2 linked regions of the Candidatus Kuenenia stuttgartiensis genome follow. The protein of the gene in region 2 interacts with the protein of the main gene of each other region in a pairwise test. Links are inferred from orthologs where the notes say so. Each region holds a gene or a part of one and is shown on either strand. Other genes may lie near its edges. The genes, in order: dprA and recA.

The links.
Region 1: the proteins of recA (region 2) and dprA interact in binary tests that used the Bacillus subtilis proteins (3 or more experiments, as listed by UniProt). The link is inferred for Candidatus Kuenenia stuttgartiensis from one-to-one orthologs.

What each region holds. Positions count from the first base shown.
Region 1 is NZ_LT934425.1:2,449,349-2,456,602, forward strand. Bases 4,287-7,254 are described here. They hold dprA (DNA-processing protein DprA), read right to left. Parts: upstream 6,316-7,254; coding sequence 5,257-6,315; downstream 4,287-5,256. Other genes in these bases: KSMBR1_RS11285 (Hsp20/alpha crystallin family protein), read right to left, coding at 4,287-4,716; aroB (3-dehydroquinate synthase), read right to left, coding at 6,430-7,254. Outside these bases: KSMBR1_RS11240 (DUF6529 family protein), read right to left, coding at 1-340; KSMBR1_RS11245 (6-phosphofructokinase), read right to left, coding at 372-1,475; KSMBR1_RS23450 (c-type cytochrome), read right to left, coding at 1,752-1,838; KSMBR1_RS11255 (c-type cytochrome), read right to left, coding at 1,852-2,058; KSMBR1_RS11260 (c-type cytochrome), read right to left, coding at 2,170-2,511; KSMBR1_RS11265 (hypothetical protein), read right to left, coding at 2,612-2,806; KSMBR1_RS11270 (class II SORL domain-containing protein), read right to left, coding at 2,834-3,199; KSMBR1_RS23455 (4Fe-4S binding protein), read right to left, coding at 3,579-3,755; KSMBR1_RS11280 (Hsp20/alpha crystallin family protein), read right to left, coding at 3,842-4,246; more of KSMBR1_RS11285, read right to left, coding at 4,267-4,286. UniProt on the Bacillus subtilis protein: Protein that helps load RecA onto ssDNA during transformation. Binds cooperatively to circular ssDNA, is able to bridge different segments of DNA. Favors the loading of RecA onto SsbA- or SsbB-coated ssDNA and formation of RecA-DNA filaments.
Region 2 is NZ_LT934425.1:1,262,218-1,269,472, reverse strand. Bases 1,243-4,211 are described here. They hold recA (recombinase RecA), read right to left. Parts: upstream 3,290-4,211; coding sequence 2,195-3,289; downstream 1,243-2,194. Other genes in these bases: gltX (glutamate--tRNA ligase), read right to left, coding at 4,147-4,211; thpR (RNA 2',3'-cyclic phosphodiesterase), read right to left, coding at 3,387-3,950; alaS (alanine--tRNA ligase), read right to left, coding at 1,243-2,191. Outside these bases: more of alaS, read right to left, coding at 1-1,242; more of gltX, read right to left, coding at 4,212-5,502; KSMBR1_RS05755 (two-component system sensor histidine kinase NtrB), read left to right, coding at 6,007-7,092; KSMBR1_RS05750 (sigma-54-dependent transcriptional regulator), read left to right, coding at 7,111-7,255. UniProt on the Bacillus subtilis protein: Multifunctional protein involved in homologous recombination, DNA repair and competence.

The sequences.
Region 1 (7,254 bases), 1.2 Mb from region 2 along the record:
CGCGCGTGATTTTCAATGACATTAAATAACATATGAATATATAAAGCACAAAGAAGGCATAGCCGGCAATACGATGTCCCTGCCGGAAAAAATCCGGATAGTGTGTCTTTTTATTTCTGCCAGGCAGAATGATAATGAAGAGAACCGCAACAATACCGATAATGAGCAGGCCGAAGGCAAGTGAAGTTGTTATTTTGGGGTTCATTGAAATTGCTTGCTCTACGTCCAGGGGGGTAATTAACTGGTGAAACCTTGTAACATTTTTAATAACGATATTTACCGCACGATGTAGGGGCGAAGCATTTGCATGCTTGAGTATGAACGCATGTATGCCAGTTATCGCAAATGCTTCGCCCCTACGGTTTCAGGTTTTACGCTTTTCTGCCGAAATTAACGCCAATTTCCTCCGCCGTTATTACCAATCCTGTTTCCGTAGGCACTTTTTTTTGTCCGCCTGCCACACTGCTCAGCGGAACAGATTCAATGTCCTGTCCTTTCAGACACACCATGCGTCCAAACTGATTATTAATAATTAGCTTAACCGCAGCGGCGCCAAATCTGGTGGAGAGTATCCGGTCTGTGGCATTGGGAGTCCCGCCTCTTTGCACGTGCCCCAGCGTTGTGACCCGCACATCTATGCCGGTGTTATTTTTGATGTAAAGTCCAGCCTTTTCGCCAGCGCCCCCGAGTCGTTCCGCACTCCCGCCTTCTTCTGCCGACTGCAAAATGCACAATGCGCCGTCTATTTCTTTTGCACCCTCCGATACAACAACAATACTGGAACGGCAACCTTTCTTCTGCCTGCGGAGAATTTTCTGGCAAATCTCTTCCTTATCATAGGGTATTTCCGGGATGAGTATTACGTCAGCGCCACCTGCAATCCCGGACGCCACGGCGATCCATCCTGCATATCTTCCCATTACCTCCATTACCATCACCCGGTGGTGGCTTTCTGCGGTGGTATGCAAACGGTCCAGCATTTCAGTGGCAATCTGTACTGCTGTACTGAATCCGAAAGAGACATCTGTGAAGAGGATATCGTTATCGATCGTTTTGGGTACGCCTACCACCGGGCAGCCCATGTCATAAAGATGAGATGCGATGTTCAGCGAGCCGTCCCCGCCAATAACGATAAGGGCGTCCAATTCCAGAGATTTTGTTTTTTGTATAACTTCCGAGGAGACGTCTCTTATCTCCGTTTTACCGTTTACCGTTATTCGATATTTAAATGGATTTGCCCGGTTTGAAGTGCCAAGTATGGTTCCCCCGACATGAAGAATACCCCTGCTGTTAAATGGGGTCAACTCTCTTGTTTTGTTTGGTAATATCAGCCCATCATAGCCATCTTCTATTCCTGTTATGGCAATATCATGTTTTTGGACAGCGGACTTCACGATAGCCCTGATGACTGCGTTCAGTCCGGGACAATCTCCTCCACCTGTTAACACACCAATCTTTTTTACATTATGTGACATAAGAGATATTGCCCCCGGTGGGAAAAAAAACACGCCTTCATTTTTTCGCAAATTAGGTTGTATTTTAAAAAGACAAAAAACCCAACGACATTCATTTTTACCCACCCCTAACTCCTCCTAAAAGGAGAGTTTGATAAGTCCCCTCTTGGGAGGATATTGAGGGGTGGGTTTGTTCATTGTTTAACTAAAAATATTAAAATTCCTAAACATGAACATAAAAGAGAACAAAGTCGTAAAAATTTATTAACGGTAATTTTTAATCTGCAATGGCGTTCATCACCGTTGCTTTTTTGATAATTTCCTCACGTACCTGGCCAGGGCCTCAATTTCTTCAGGTGTCAGCCTTTCATTCCATGCCGGCATTTTGTTCTTTCCGTTAGTGATGGAATGAAGAATTTCTTTCGTCTGTTTTTGAATTTTGCCATCCAGGATCACATAAATCCGGCGCCTTTAATGCCTTTCCCCTTTTGTTTGCTTCTCCTGTCAATCCATGGCACTTGGCACAGTGATATTCAAAAAGATTTCGTGCGTCTATGGCCTTTTCTTCCCCACGGGAAGGAAAATGGAATGACGGAACCTGCAAGCAAAAATAAGGCTGAAAAGATAAAAACGATTCTCAACATACTTGTTTTCTTATGTGCCATAATTATGGTATCCTCTTCCCGGTGTAAAAATTTTCAGCACAACTTACTTTTTAAACCCTCTGACAACAGGCACCAAAGCCTTCACTTCTTCCGGGAGTCAGTTTTTCCTTGAAAGGCATCATCATTTCCGGCGTGCCTTCATTTATCTGCTCAATTATTCGCTCATCACTCGTCTTTGCCTGCCACTCAGCGTCTGCAAATTTACGGGCGCCCAGGCCTACGCCAAGATCTGTAGGGTTTCCATCCACGCCGTGACAGGTTTTGCAGTGTTGTAAATATAATTTCATACCATCAATGTTCGAGGCTTTTGAAACAGACGTTCCGAAAAAAAAGGCGCTTGCGCCAATGGTAACGGAAAATAATGCAAGGGTTAAAGTGCTTTTGTTCTTCATTTTTTCTTCTCCTGAAAAAAAACCAATAGAATAAATAATAGCGATTCGTTTTTAATACCGGTCTTTAGAATAATCCTGCGAATAGATTCATTCACGGTATTTAATACTCATAAGCAAGTACACGTATTATTCCCATAGTATCGCCGCCGGTATTTGTTGTGCTGTCAGAAACCGAGACTACCTTTGTAATATTGTTTTGTTGTAAGAAATCGTTCACCTCCTTATCCAGTTCAACTAGTTCATTATGAACATGAAATATCTTCAGAGTGGAAGTAAATGTTTTTACCTTTATCATAATAATTACTCCTTGTGAAAAGAAAGATTATGTCATTACATTTACTTCCCTCGTACCTTCCCATATACCGTGGAGATTGCACCGGCTGAATGCCCTGAGTGTTCTGGAGCCTTCATGTTGCAGTACAATGGAAAAAGAGATATCCGGCTTTGTCATAACTGCGGTAAAATCCACACGTGAAAGATAGATATGGCCGCAGTATAAATCGATAAATTGTATAAAATGCCCGTTTTCCATCACATGCGGGGCTTCACCGACTTTGATAGTTACGGTAAATGGTTCTCCCGCTTTTACCTTTTCGGGCAATGTTATTACCGGTACATGTTTTTTCACAGTCTCCGCCGGGCCGGTCGCTGCAGTGTTTATTTGACAGAACAATCCAGGTTCAGACATAGTTTTTCCCTCCATAAATCAGGTTTTAAAAATAATAAAAATGATTGCTACAATTATTTCACCCATACGCTGGCATAACCAGAACGAAACAAGCACCAAAAAGAAAATGCTAAATTCGAAACAAAATATAAAATCCTCCCCCGACCCCTTACAAGGGGGGACAACTATCCTAACACTCCCCGCTAGCGGGGGACATTCTCCCTCTTTGAGGGGGCAAGGGGGGAGGATTAGGATTGAAATTTAGCATAAGGGAAGCGGGAGCTTCCAAGGCCACTTGCGTTCCCAAGCCGGAGCTTGGGAACGAGCGTTTTTACTTTTTCAAAAATCTGAACTGTTACAAGAAATTACTGCTACAACACTAAAGGGTTGTTTTTCCAACTTATTCCGGTACATTTTTTATTGCCTTTACAGGACATGCGTTAATGCACAGTTCGCATTGATCACATTTGTGTTGAAGTATCTCTGCCTTGTCCATATTCATGATAATTGCCGCGGGGGGGCATGCATATAAACATTCTTCACATCCAACACATTCAGTTTTCTCCACAATAATCATTGTTTCTGAGCCATAGTTAATTAATACCCCTGGCGCTTAATCATACGCCAGATTCTCATATTGCCCGCGAATGGTGCGAATCTCTCTTATGCTTCCTTTACCTGAATCTTTCGTGGTTTTACATGCTCCGCCTTTGGGAGTATTATCGTTAAAATCCCATCAGACATCTTTGCCTCGATTTTATCTCTGTTTACGGCATCCGAAAGGATAAAGTGCCTGTGATAATGTCCTATATTGTATTCGCTGTAAAGTAATTTCTCATCAGTGTATGCTTCCTGAGAGATTTCTCCATTAACTATTAATTCATTGCTTTGCATATCTACCGTAATGTTGTTAGCTCCCACCCCGGGCATATCTATTACGACTGTGAAATTATCCGGTGTTTCATAAATATCCGACAAGGGATAATACCAATTGCCTTTTCCCGTCACAATACATCTGTCCGGCGCAAGTTTCTTTTTTTTAACGACAGGGTACTCTGTATTACTCATTGTAAAAATCTCCTTTTTCTTTAAGATTTTTTTATCTCAATTTGTTTCGGTTTTTTTTCTGCTGCCTTAGGCAATGTGATGGTTAGGACACCATTTTTGTATGATGCCACAACTTTTTCTGCATCGACTTTTTCCGGCAACATAGTAGAACGGGCAAATGTACCGAAGTTTCTTTCCCGGCGCAAATAAGTTATATGTCCTTCGCCCGTGTTTGGTTTTCTCTCTCCCTTAATGGTTAAAATATCATCCGCAACCTGAACGTCCAGATCGATAACCTTAATGCCAGGAAGTTCTGCCCTTACAATAACGTTATCTTTATTCATAGATACCACCATTTGGGGGAATTCTGCGCCCACATATCCTTCCGTCTTAGATCCGGAACTGAGAAAATCAATCAAATCACCCATTTCACGTTGAATATGAGTAAAGCCTTCTAAAGGATCTGTATTCTCCCAACGAATTAAATTCATTACACCCCTCCCTTACCAATAAAAAAATGAATGTTAAATTAAAACATGGAACAATATGATTTTTCTAAAACGATAGATTGCGCAATCTATCGTTTTAGACAAGATATCATTCCATAACAGCGTATTGTTTATATTGCTGGCAATGTTTTACAATCGTTAGTTCCGGAATAATAAAAGATTACAACCGCCCGGCAATGCAAATGCAGAAAACAGATTGCTTGAAAAAGGAATAATTATTTTCCTTGTATATTTTAAGAGCGCAATAAGAATGCCACTGAAAAGACCAGTACACGTCGTTATATATTATCCTTATATTTTGAGCGTCGTCAATGCCCTCTTTTGGGTAGTGATAAAATAAAGGGTGGATCAGCTCAAACGTTATTTATCCTCAGTGCACTGGTCCAATTTAAAGGTTCAATTTAAAAGATAGGAATTATTATAAAAACATCAGCTTATTTAGAAATTACGTATATTCAAATGAATTTGGCAGGCAATCAGGCTTTAACAAACCGTTTGCCTGAAAGTTGTTTTACCAGTTTTTTAATTTCGAGGATCATTAATGTACTTGAAACAATAGATGTTGGGTAGTTTGGTGGATTGAATAATCTCATCAATATATATTGGAGTGCTGGATAAAAGGGAAAAAACCTTTTTCTCATGTGAGTTGAGCAATAAATCTCTTGGGTCATTTAAGGCTGCATCTTCGCCGGCAGGGCATAAACTATCTGCAACATGCCCTAATTCCTGGATAATATCGGTAATGTCTTCCGTTAGTTTTGCGCCTTCTTTGATCAATTTGTTTGTGCCCTGGCTGTAGAGACTATCAACGTTTCCCGGCAATGCAAAGACCTCCTTTCCTTGTTCCAATGCCCATTGAGCAGTGATGAGGGAGCCGCTTTTCAGCGTTGACTCGATAACCAGTACGCCAAGCGATAAACCGCTGATAATTCTGTTGCGCGGCGGGAAATTCCGATAGTCAGGAGGCGTGTTTATCGGGAATTCCGAGATGAGTGCGCCATGCTGTATTATGTTTTCTGATAATACGGTGTTTTCTTTGGGATAGACTGTCCCTAATCCGCAGCCAAGAACGGCTATCGTTCTTCCATTTGAGCTGATCGCTCCCTTGTGGGCTGCTGTGTCTATTCCGCGTGCCATCCCGCTTATTATGCAGAAACCTTTTTGCGCCAGTTGGCGGGCAAACCGTTCTGCCTGTGACAGCCCGTAATAGGTGCAGCGTCTCGATCCAACAATCGCAAGGGCTATAAGATCCGTTTCCAGCAAATTGCCTTTTACGTAAAGGACTAGAGGGGGATCGTAAAGATTCTTCAGGTGTTGCGGATAATCGGCGCTTGTATAGGGGATAATTTTTATATTGTTTTTTTCTGCTAAATCAATTTCCTGGTGTATATCAACGCGTTGCGATTCTTCCAGTATTGCGTTTGCTATTTTCCCGCCTATGCCGGGTAACTTTTCCAATTCGGGTTTCACCGCCTGAAATACCCCGGCGATAGAACCAAATCTTTCGACAAGTGTCTGGTATGTCCTCGCCCCGATGCCCTTTGTCATATGAAGGCGCAGAATGGCTTCAAATTCAGTCAAGTTGCTTATCCTTTATAAAGAAAGGGAATGATAAGGTTTTTAAAAGAAACATACTCCATCGAAAAACCAAAATACCCGGCACGCATTGCGGGTGATGTTTTTTCGAGTCCATGGTTAGAAGGCTAAAAGGGGTTTATCTAATACGCGGTAGAGCATTTCATCATTTACTTTATCAGAGATAATAACCTCGCCGATTTTTGTAGGGAGCACAAAACGGAGTCTTCCGGAGACCGTTTTCTTGTCAGTGTACAGCGCCTTTATAATATCCTCTGATTTCAGTCCGGTTTGAATGGATAAGCCCAGGTTTTTCATTATGGATAGCTGCCGGTCGAAAACGGAGGTATCCGCGATGCCAAGTTCAATTGCTATTTTTGTGGCATAAAGCATGCCTATGGCAACGGCTTCTCCGTGACGATATTGTTTGTAATGGGTAACCGTTTCTATGGCATGGCCTATGGTGTGTCCATAATTTAAAATGGCGCGAAGATCTTTCTCCTTTTCGTCCTGTTCTACAACATTGGCCTTTATCTGACACGACGTGGCAATAATTTTAAGCAATGCTTCATCTTGTAATTGAAGAATAGCATCCATTGATTTTTCCATAAACGCAAATAATTCCGCATCCCTTATAACGCCGTATTTAATAACCTCAGCGATTCCGGCAACCATTTCTTTCGACGGGAGGGAAGAAAGCGTGTTTGTGTCTATGAATACTGCCTTTGGCTGATAAAAACACCCGATCATGTTTTTCCCTTTCGGGTGATTGACGGCTACCTTTCCGCCGATGCTGCTATCAACTTGCGCAAGCAGCGAGGTGGGAATTTGTATATAAGGAATGCCGCGCATAAAGGTTGCTGCAATAAAACCGCTTAAATCCCCGACAACGCCTCCTCCAAGGGCTACGATGAGGGATTTTCTGTCAAGTTTATGGGCAAAGCA
Region 2 (7,255 bases):
CTTCCTCACACGCATTCAATATGCCGCACAATTCCTGAACAATCTCCTCCTTCTCCCGGTCCCTGGTTAATGCCGAAATGCCTGTGATCGCCTCTATACGACGTATTCCCGCAGCGACAGAGGATTCCCCGACGATTCTGAAGGGTCCTATTTCTCCGGTATTGTTTATGTGCGTACCGCCGCAAAGTTCCTTGCTAAAATCTCCGATGGAAACCATTCTGACCCGTTCCTCGTATTTTTCTCCAAAAAGGGCTACGGCGCCGGCATTTCTTGCTTCCTGAAGCGTTTGTTCTTTCACCGACACGAGCGCATTTTCCATTATTTTTTCGTTTACCAGATCCTCGATACGGTTAATTTCCTCCTTCGTCAAAGAGGAAAAGTGATGAAAGTCAAAGCGTAGACGGTCCGGGGACACCATTGAACCCGCCTGTTCCGCATGTCTGCCAATGACATTCCGCAATACCCAATGAAGCACGTGCGTCGCCGTATGATTTCTTTTTATTAAACCCCTCCTGTGCGTATCTATTCGCGCATCAATCATATCGCCTGTCCTCACTATGCCTTTTGTTATCTTTCCGATATGAATGATAAAGGAATCGTTCTTTTTTGTATCCGTTATACAAATATGACTCCCCTCCGATTCAAGGATTCCCGTGTCTCCAATTTGTCCGCCGGACTCACCATAAAAGGGCGTCTGATCCAAAACTATCGATACCTCGCTTCCGGCTTCAGCCTTTTCGATAAGGTAGTCGCCCTGAACAATAGCAATGATCCTCGCCCTGCATGAATCCTTTTCGTACCCTAAGAATGTTGTGCCTTTTGATATCTCTTTAATCTTGCCCAAAAAACCGGCGTCAAATACCTGGCCGGTCATAGAGGATGACGACCTTGCCTGCATCCGCTGGCGTTTCAATTCCACTTCAACACCGGCGCTATCCATGGAAAAACCGTGTTCCTTGAGAATTAATTCGGTCATGTCCAAAGGGAAGCCATATGTATCATATAATTTAAAAGCCTCTTTTCCGGGAAGCTCCTTTATTTTATTCTTTTGCATTGTATCCATTAACTCTTTTAACCGTACCGTTCCCAGTTCCAGAGTTTCGAGGAATTTTTCTTCTTCGCTTTTTATGATCCTTGCGATATTCTCCCTGCGTTGTTTAATATCCGGATAATAATCCTGCATCAGATCGCTGATAATTGGCACGAGCTTGTATAAAAAACATTCTTTTAAGCCAAGTTGTGCGCCATCACGTATAGCCCTCCTCAGTAAACGCCTTTCCACATATCCCCGCCCTTCATTCCCTGGCAAAACGCCATCGGCAATGCAAAAAATAGAGGCCTTTACATGGTCGGCTATCCGGCGCATACATACGGCGTTTTCTTTTTTATCATGATACCGCAGGTGTGTAATATCTTCTATCGATTTAATTACAGGGGCAAAAATATCTATATCGAAGTTTGTCGGCACTCCCTGCATGACACGTGCCATTCTCTCCAGTCCCATGCCTGTATCTACATTTTTATTGGGCAATGGTTCCAGCCTGCCATCTTCTTTTCGGTCAAATTGCGTAAATACCAGATTCCAGATTTCGACAAAGCGGTCGCAATCGCAGGCAGGTTCACATTCTTCCCGACCACAACCAACGCCTGCTCCCTGGTCGTAAAATATTTCAGAGCAGGGGCCGCAAGGTCCGTTAGGGCCTTGCGCAGGGGCATTTGCAGGCCAAAAATTGTCATTTTCGCCGTAGGAATAGATTTTTGATTTGAGAATGCGGATATGTTTTTCCCATATTTCGTATGATTCGGGGTCATCTTTATACACACTGACAAAAAGTTTTTCTTCCGGTAACCTTAATTCCTGCACCAGGAACTCCCACGCCCATGCAATGGTTTCTCTTTTAAAATAATCGCCAAAGGAAAAATTGCCCAGCATTTCAAAAAAAGTGTGGTGCGAAGCCGTTCTGCCGACATTTTCCAAATCCCCCGTTCGAAGGCATTTTTGGCATGTTGTCGCCCTTTTTATATTTAATCTTCCCTTACCAAGGAACATATCTTTGAACTGATTCATCCCTGCACCCGTAAAAAGAAGCGTAGCGTCTCCCTGCGGGACAAGCGAATCTCCCGGCCAGATTACATGGGATTTCTTTTCGAAGAATGTTAAAAATTTATTGCGAATTTCACCTGTATTCATACGTTAATTACTTTTCGCTCTCTTCGAAGGTGTGCTTTTTTCCGTACTTTCAGGGGGGGAGTCGGGAGGCTTTTGAGATGCCGCAGAAGGCAGTACTATTTTCAGGATTGATTGTTCAATCTCTTTCATCATTTCAGGATGTTCCGTGAGGAATTGCCTGGAATTCTCTCTGCCCTGCCCCAGCCGGGTTTCTCTATATGAATACCACGTTCCCGATTTTTCAATAATATTATGTTCAGCGCCAAGGTCAAGGATGTCTCCTGCCCGCGATATGCCTGTGTTGTAAAGGATGTCAAACTCCGCTCTTTTAAAAGGCGCTGCAACCTTATTTTTTGCAATAGTGGCGCGGACTCTGCTTCCGATTATTGCATCACCGTCTTTTATACTTCCAATCCTCCGAATATCAATACGCACCGACGCATAAAATTTTAATGCCCTGCCTCCAGGCGTGGTTTCCGGGTTTCCTCCATACATAACGCCAATCTTTTCACGAATCTGATTGATAAAAATTACGCTTGTTCTTGATTTTGAAATGCACGCGGTGAGCTTGCGTAATGCCTGCGACATCAACCTTGCCTGTAATCCTATATGTGTATCTCCCATTTCTCCTTCAATTTCAGCGCGTGGCACAAGGGCCGCTACCGAGTCAATCACTATTACGTCAACCGCATTGCTCCTTACGAGCAGTTCGGCTATCTCCAGCGCTTGTTCTCCGGTGTCTGGCTGATTGACCATTAAGTCATTCAAATTTACACCCAATCTTTTTGCATATTCGGAGTCCAGCGCATGTTCAGCATCGATAAATGCAGCTACCCCGCCACCCCTCTGCGCATTTGCGATAATTTGAAGCGTTAGGGTGGTTTTGCCAGAAGATTCCTGCCCGAATATTTCAATGACTCTTCCACGCGGAATTCCCCCCACGCCAAGCGCAACATCTAATGATAACGCACCAGTAGAAATTACGGGAACATCCAGTTTCGTATCGCCCCCTAATTTCATTATCGTCCCTTTTCCAAACTGTTTATCGATATGCGAAATTGCTCTCTCCAATGCTTGCTGCCGTTTTTCTTTATCAGGTATTTCTGTATTAGTAGTCATATTTGTAAGAGAAAGATAAAGTTATCGTTTATAAAAATAATATGATTTGCATGCGCTAAATAAAAACCCTTTTTTTGATAGTAATATTATAATGAAGTTACGCAAAACAAATATTACTTATCCTTGTGTATATCGGCCCCTCCCGAGTGAGATTGCTCTTCATTAACACCAGATGATCAATGCTTTCTTGCCCAAAGGTAAATTCTTTGTATGAATGTACACACTCCATAAGTTTCTTTATATTTTTATGTGTTTTAACCCGCCCGACAGTAATATGCGCCTCAAATGTATGTTCATCGTATGGTACTCCAAGCGCGGTTAAGTGCCTGTTTAATCTTTCATAAATTGAAGCCAGGGCGCCGCTTGAATCCACAGCTCCGGCAAAGATTACACGCGGATATTTACCAGCGGGAAAAGTACCGGCGCCACTATAGCGAATATCAAATGGTTTTATCTCAATGACAGATTGATGAATAACGTCAACAATCCCGCAAATCTTCTCTTCATCCGTATTGCCAATAAATTTTAGTGTAATATGAAGATTTTCAGGCGCCACCCATTTTACATCAGCAGAAGCCTTTTTAAGGTCATTTTGAAAATGTAATACTTTTTCCCGGACAGCATCTGTAATCTCAATCGCAATAAAAAGCCTTACGCCCATTCAAAATTGCCCTGAAAAAGAATAACGCCCCCCAACCTGGACAAGACACCATGAAATAAAAAATACGAAATTCGACGCACGAAATACGAAACAAATCCTAATGACAAAATGATTTGAAATGCAAAACAAGCGCGGCTTTCGTACTTTGATTACCGTAGTAGAGACAGGTTTTAAACCTGTCTCTACAGTATGTTTGTTACAACCCAACGGCATTCGTGATGCCGTCCATGTTTTTAATGGTGTTTTCAAGCCTTTTAAGTGTGGTTTCTTTTCCAAGGAGTTCCATTGTTTCAAAGATACCAGCGCTGGCGCTTCTGCCTGTTATTGCAACTCTTATAGGTTGGGCGATTTTGGAAAAACCAATACCCGCTTTTGCGGTTAAATCTCTCAAACACCCTTCCAACCCTTGTCTGTCAAAACTGTTCAGGAGAGAAATCGCTGAATAAACCTCCTTTAATATCTCAGAAATTCCTTCTCTTTTAAGGAATTTATCTGTTGCTGCCGGATCATATTCAACGGAATCCGTAAAGAAAAACCTCGTTTGATCAACCAATTCCTGGAGATTTTTAAACCGTTCATGGTACAATTCTATCAATCTTGACAGCCGATTTATTGAGATTCCCGTGGTATCGATATCCGATTTTTCAAAAAACAACCTGGCAGCAGCGGTAAGTTCTTCAATGGAGGTGTTTTTGATATACTGGCCACTCATCCAATTTAATTTAGTATTGTCGAATTGCGCACTGGTTTTGTTCACGCGCTTTAAGGAAAATTTTTCAATCATTTCCCTCATCGATAGTATTTCCTGGTCGTTTCCCGGAGACCACCCCAGCAAAGCAAGAAAGTTTACAAGCGCCTGAGGCAAATACCCTTTGTCTCTGTATTCAGTGACAGACGTTGCCCCGTGGCGTTTGCTCAACCTGGAACCATCTTCACCTAAGATCATTGGAATGTGTGCATATTCAGGCAACCGTACTTCCATGGCGTTATACAGTGCTATTTGTTTTGGTGTATTTGAGATATGATCATCACCGCGAATCACATGGGTAATTTTCATATCAGCATCATCCACTACGCAAGCGAAGTTATAGCTGGGAAAACCGTCTGCCTTAAGAATAACAAAGTCTTCAATAACAGCAGCATCAAATGTTATTGCGCCGTGAACAAGGTCATTGAGTATGATAACATTATCTTGCATCTTAAACCGAATTGCAGTGCGCCCTTCCGCATCGGTGTCATAATATGCATTTCCCTGCGCTACCAGTTGTTCGGCATATCGTTTATATATCGGCAATCGTTGGCTTTGAAAATATGGCCCTTCATCCCAATCCAAACCAAGCCATTTCATACTCTCTAAAATAGCCTGCGTTGCTTCTTTCGTAGAACGCTGCTGATCGGTATCTTCAATCCGCAGGAGAAATACACCGTTATTATGTCTTGCAAATAACCAGTTAAAAAGAGCCGTCCTTGCGCCGCCAATATGTAAATAACCGGTCGGACTGGGTGCAAACCGGACTCTTACTCCTGATATTACATCATCATTTTTATTCATTGAATCTAACATGGACAAACCAGAACCAAGCACTCACAAATTACGAAAGGGAAACCACATATCACACAGATTAAAAAATCCGTCATAAACTTACAAATGAATAATTCGTTTCGGATTTCACCATTAAATATTTTGCAAAAAGCACGCACTGACGAATGGAAGTGTGCAAAGAAATAAGCGATAAGGTACTATGACGTAATTACGCCTGGGCAAGAAAAAGCTGGTTTTAGGGCAGGGTTGTTGTAATGTTAGTACGTTAAACTGCTGCCGGTTTCCCTTCTTTACGCTCCGTCAGTATCTGGCAGTGAATATCTCAGGTGAAATACATAATTGAAAATATGATACCGAATTATGAATAATAGTGTCAAGCGTTTTATTAACCGGCAAAATGAGGCGATAAAGATTATCGCAATTATTTCTGGTTGAATATGATATGTTATTTTATATTTACTTTTTTAGAAATTGTGATACCCTTAAAAACGTAAATTTTTGGGAGGTTTTAGTGTGGAAAATTACATTTTAAGCCAGGCATTAGATCACACCAGCCGGGGGATAATGATCCAGGATGCACATCGCCGGGTTGTTTTTTTTAATCATGCCTGCGAAAAAATTACGAAAAGAACCAAAGATGAAGTTGTCGGAAAGGATTGTGGTGCTATTTTTAAGTGCCATACTTCAACGGGGTTATGTATAACGGATAAGTGTTGTCCCGGTACAGAAATCCTGAATGGCCGTCTTTCTCAGGGTTCGCGGGAACTTTTGATTAACAGGGGCGATAACAGCGAATCATGGATAAGGGTAAATGTTTCCCCTATTAAGGATAAAGAAGGAAGGGTTACACACATCATTTCTGTCATAGAAGATGTTAGCGAAGCAAAAAGATTTTCCGACGAGGTACTCAAATCAAAAACACTATCTTCCCTTGGAACGCTCGCCTCTGAATTGGCGCATGAGATAAAAAACCCCCTCAATGCCATGAATCTTCAATTGTTATTGCTAAAACACGAAATCAACGATAGTTACGACAATGGCAATTCCCCAAAAAATGAATTGTTGAAAATTGTGACAATTGTTCAAAATGAAATCAACCGTCTCAGCAGTTTTGTGGAGGAATGTCTGCAGTTTGCAAAAACAGGCAAGTTAAGCAGAAGCTATGCAAGCATTCGCGAAATGCTCACGGATATAATTGCCTTACTTACTCCACAGGCGCAACTCAATGGCATTCAATTGAAATTAGACGTAATGGAAAATATTCCGGCTCCGTATATTGACAAAGATAAGATAAAACAGGCGATATTAAATATTCTTATCAACAGCATTGAAGCAATGCCGGACGGCGGGGAATTACATGTAAGTGCCAGCGGTGTAAAAGACGAAATCGTTATTGCCTGTCAGGATACGGGACCAGGCATACCGGAAGAATTCAGGGAAAAGATATTTGATTTATTCTATACTACCAAGGATGGCGGCACCGGCATAGGCCTTTCTTCCGCGCAAAATATCATACAGAATCATGGCGGAATGATACGGATGGCGACATCTGACGTTGGCAGTACATTTTTTATTACTATTCCTGTTAATCAGGATTAAAAAAGGGTTCATTACCTCATGACAAAACCAAAGCTGTTAGTGGTTGAAGACGATAAAAATACCCTCGACGGATTGATACAGATTTTGAGAAGAGACGGATATACCGCTGTAGGTGTCTCTTCCGGCTATGACGCCTTAAATCAACTCTCAAGGGAAAGCTTTG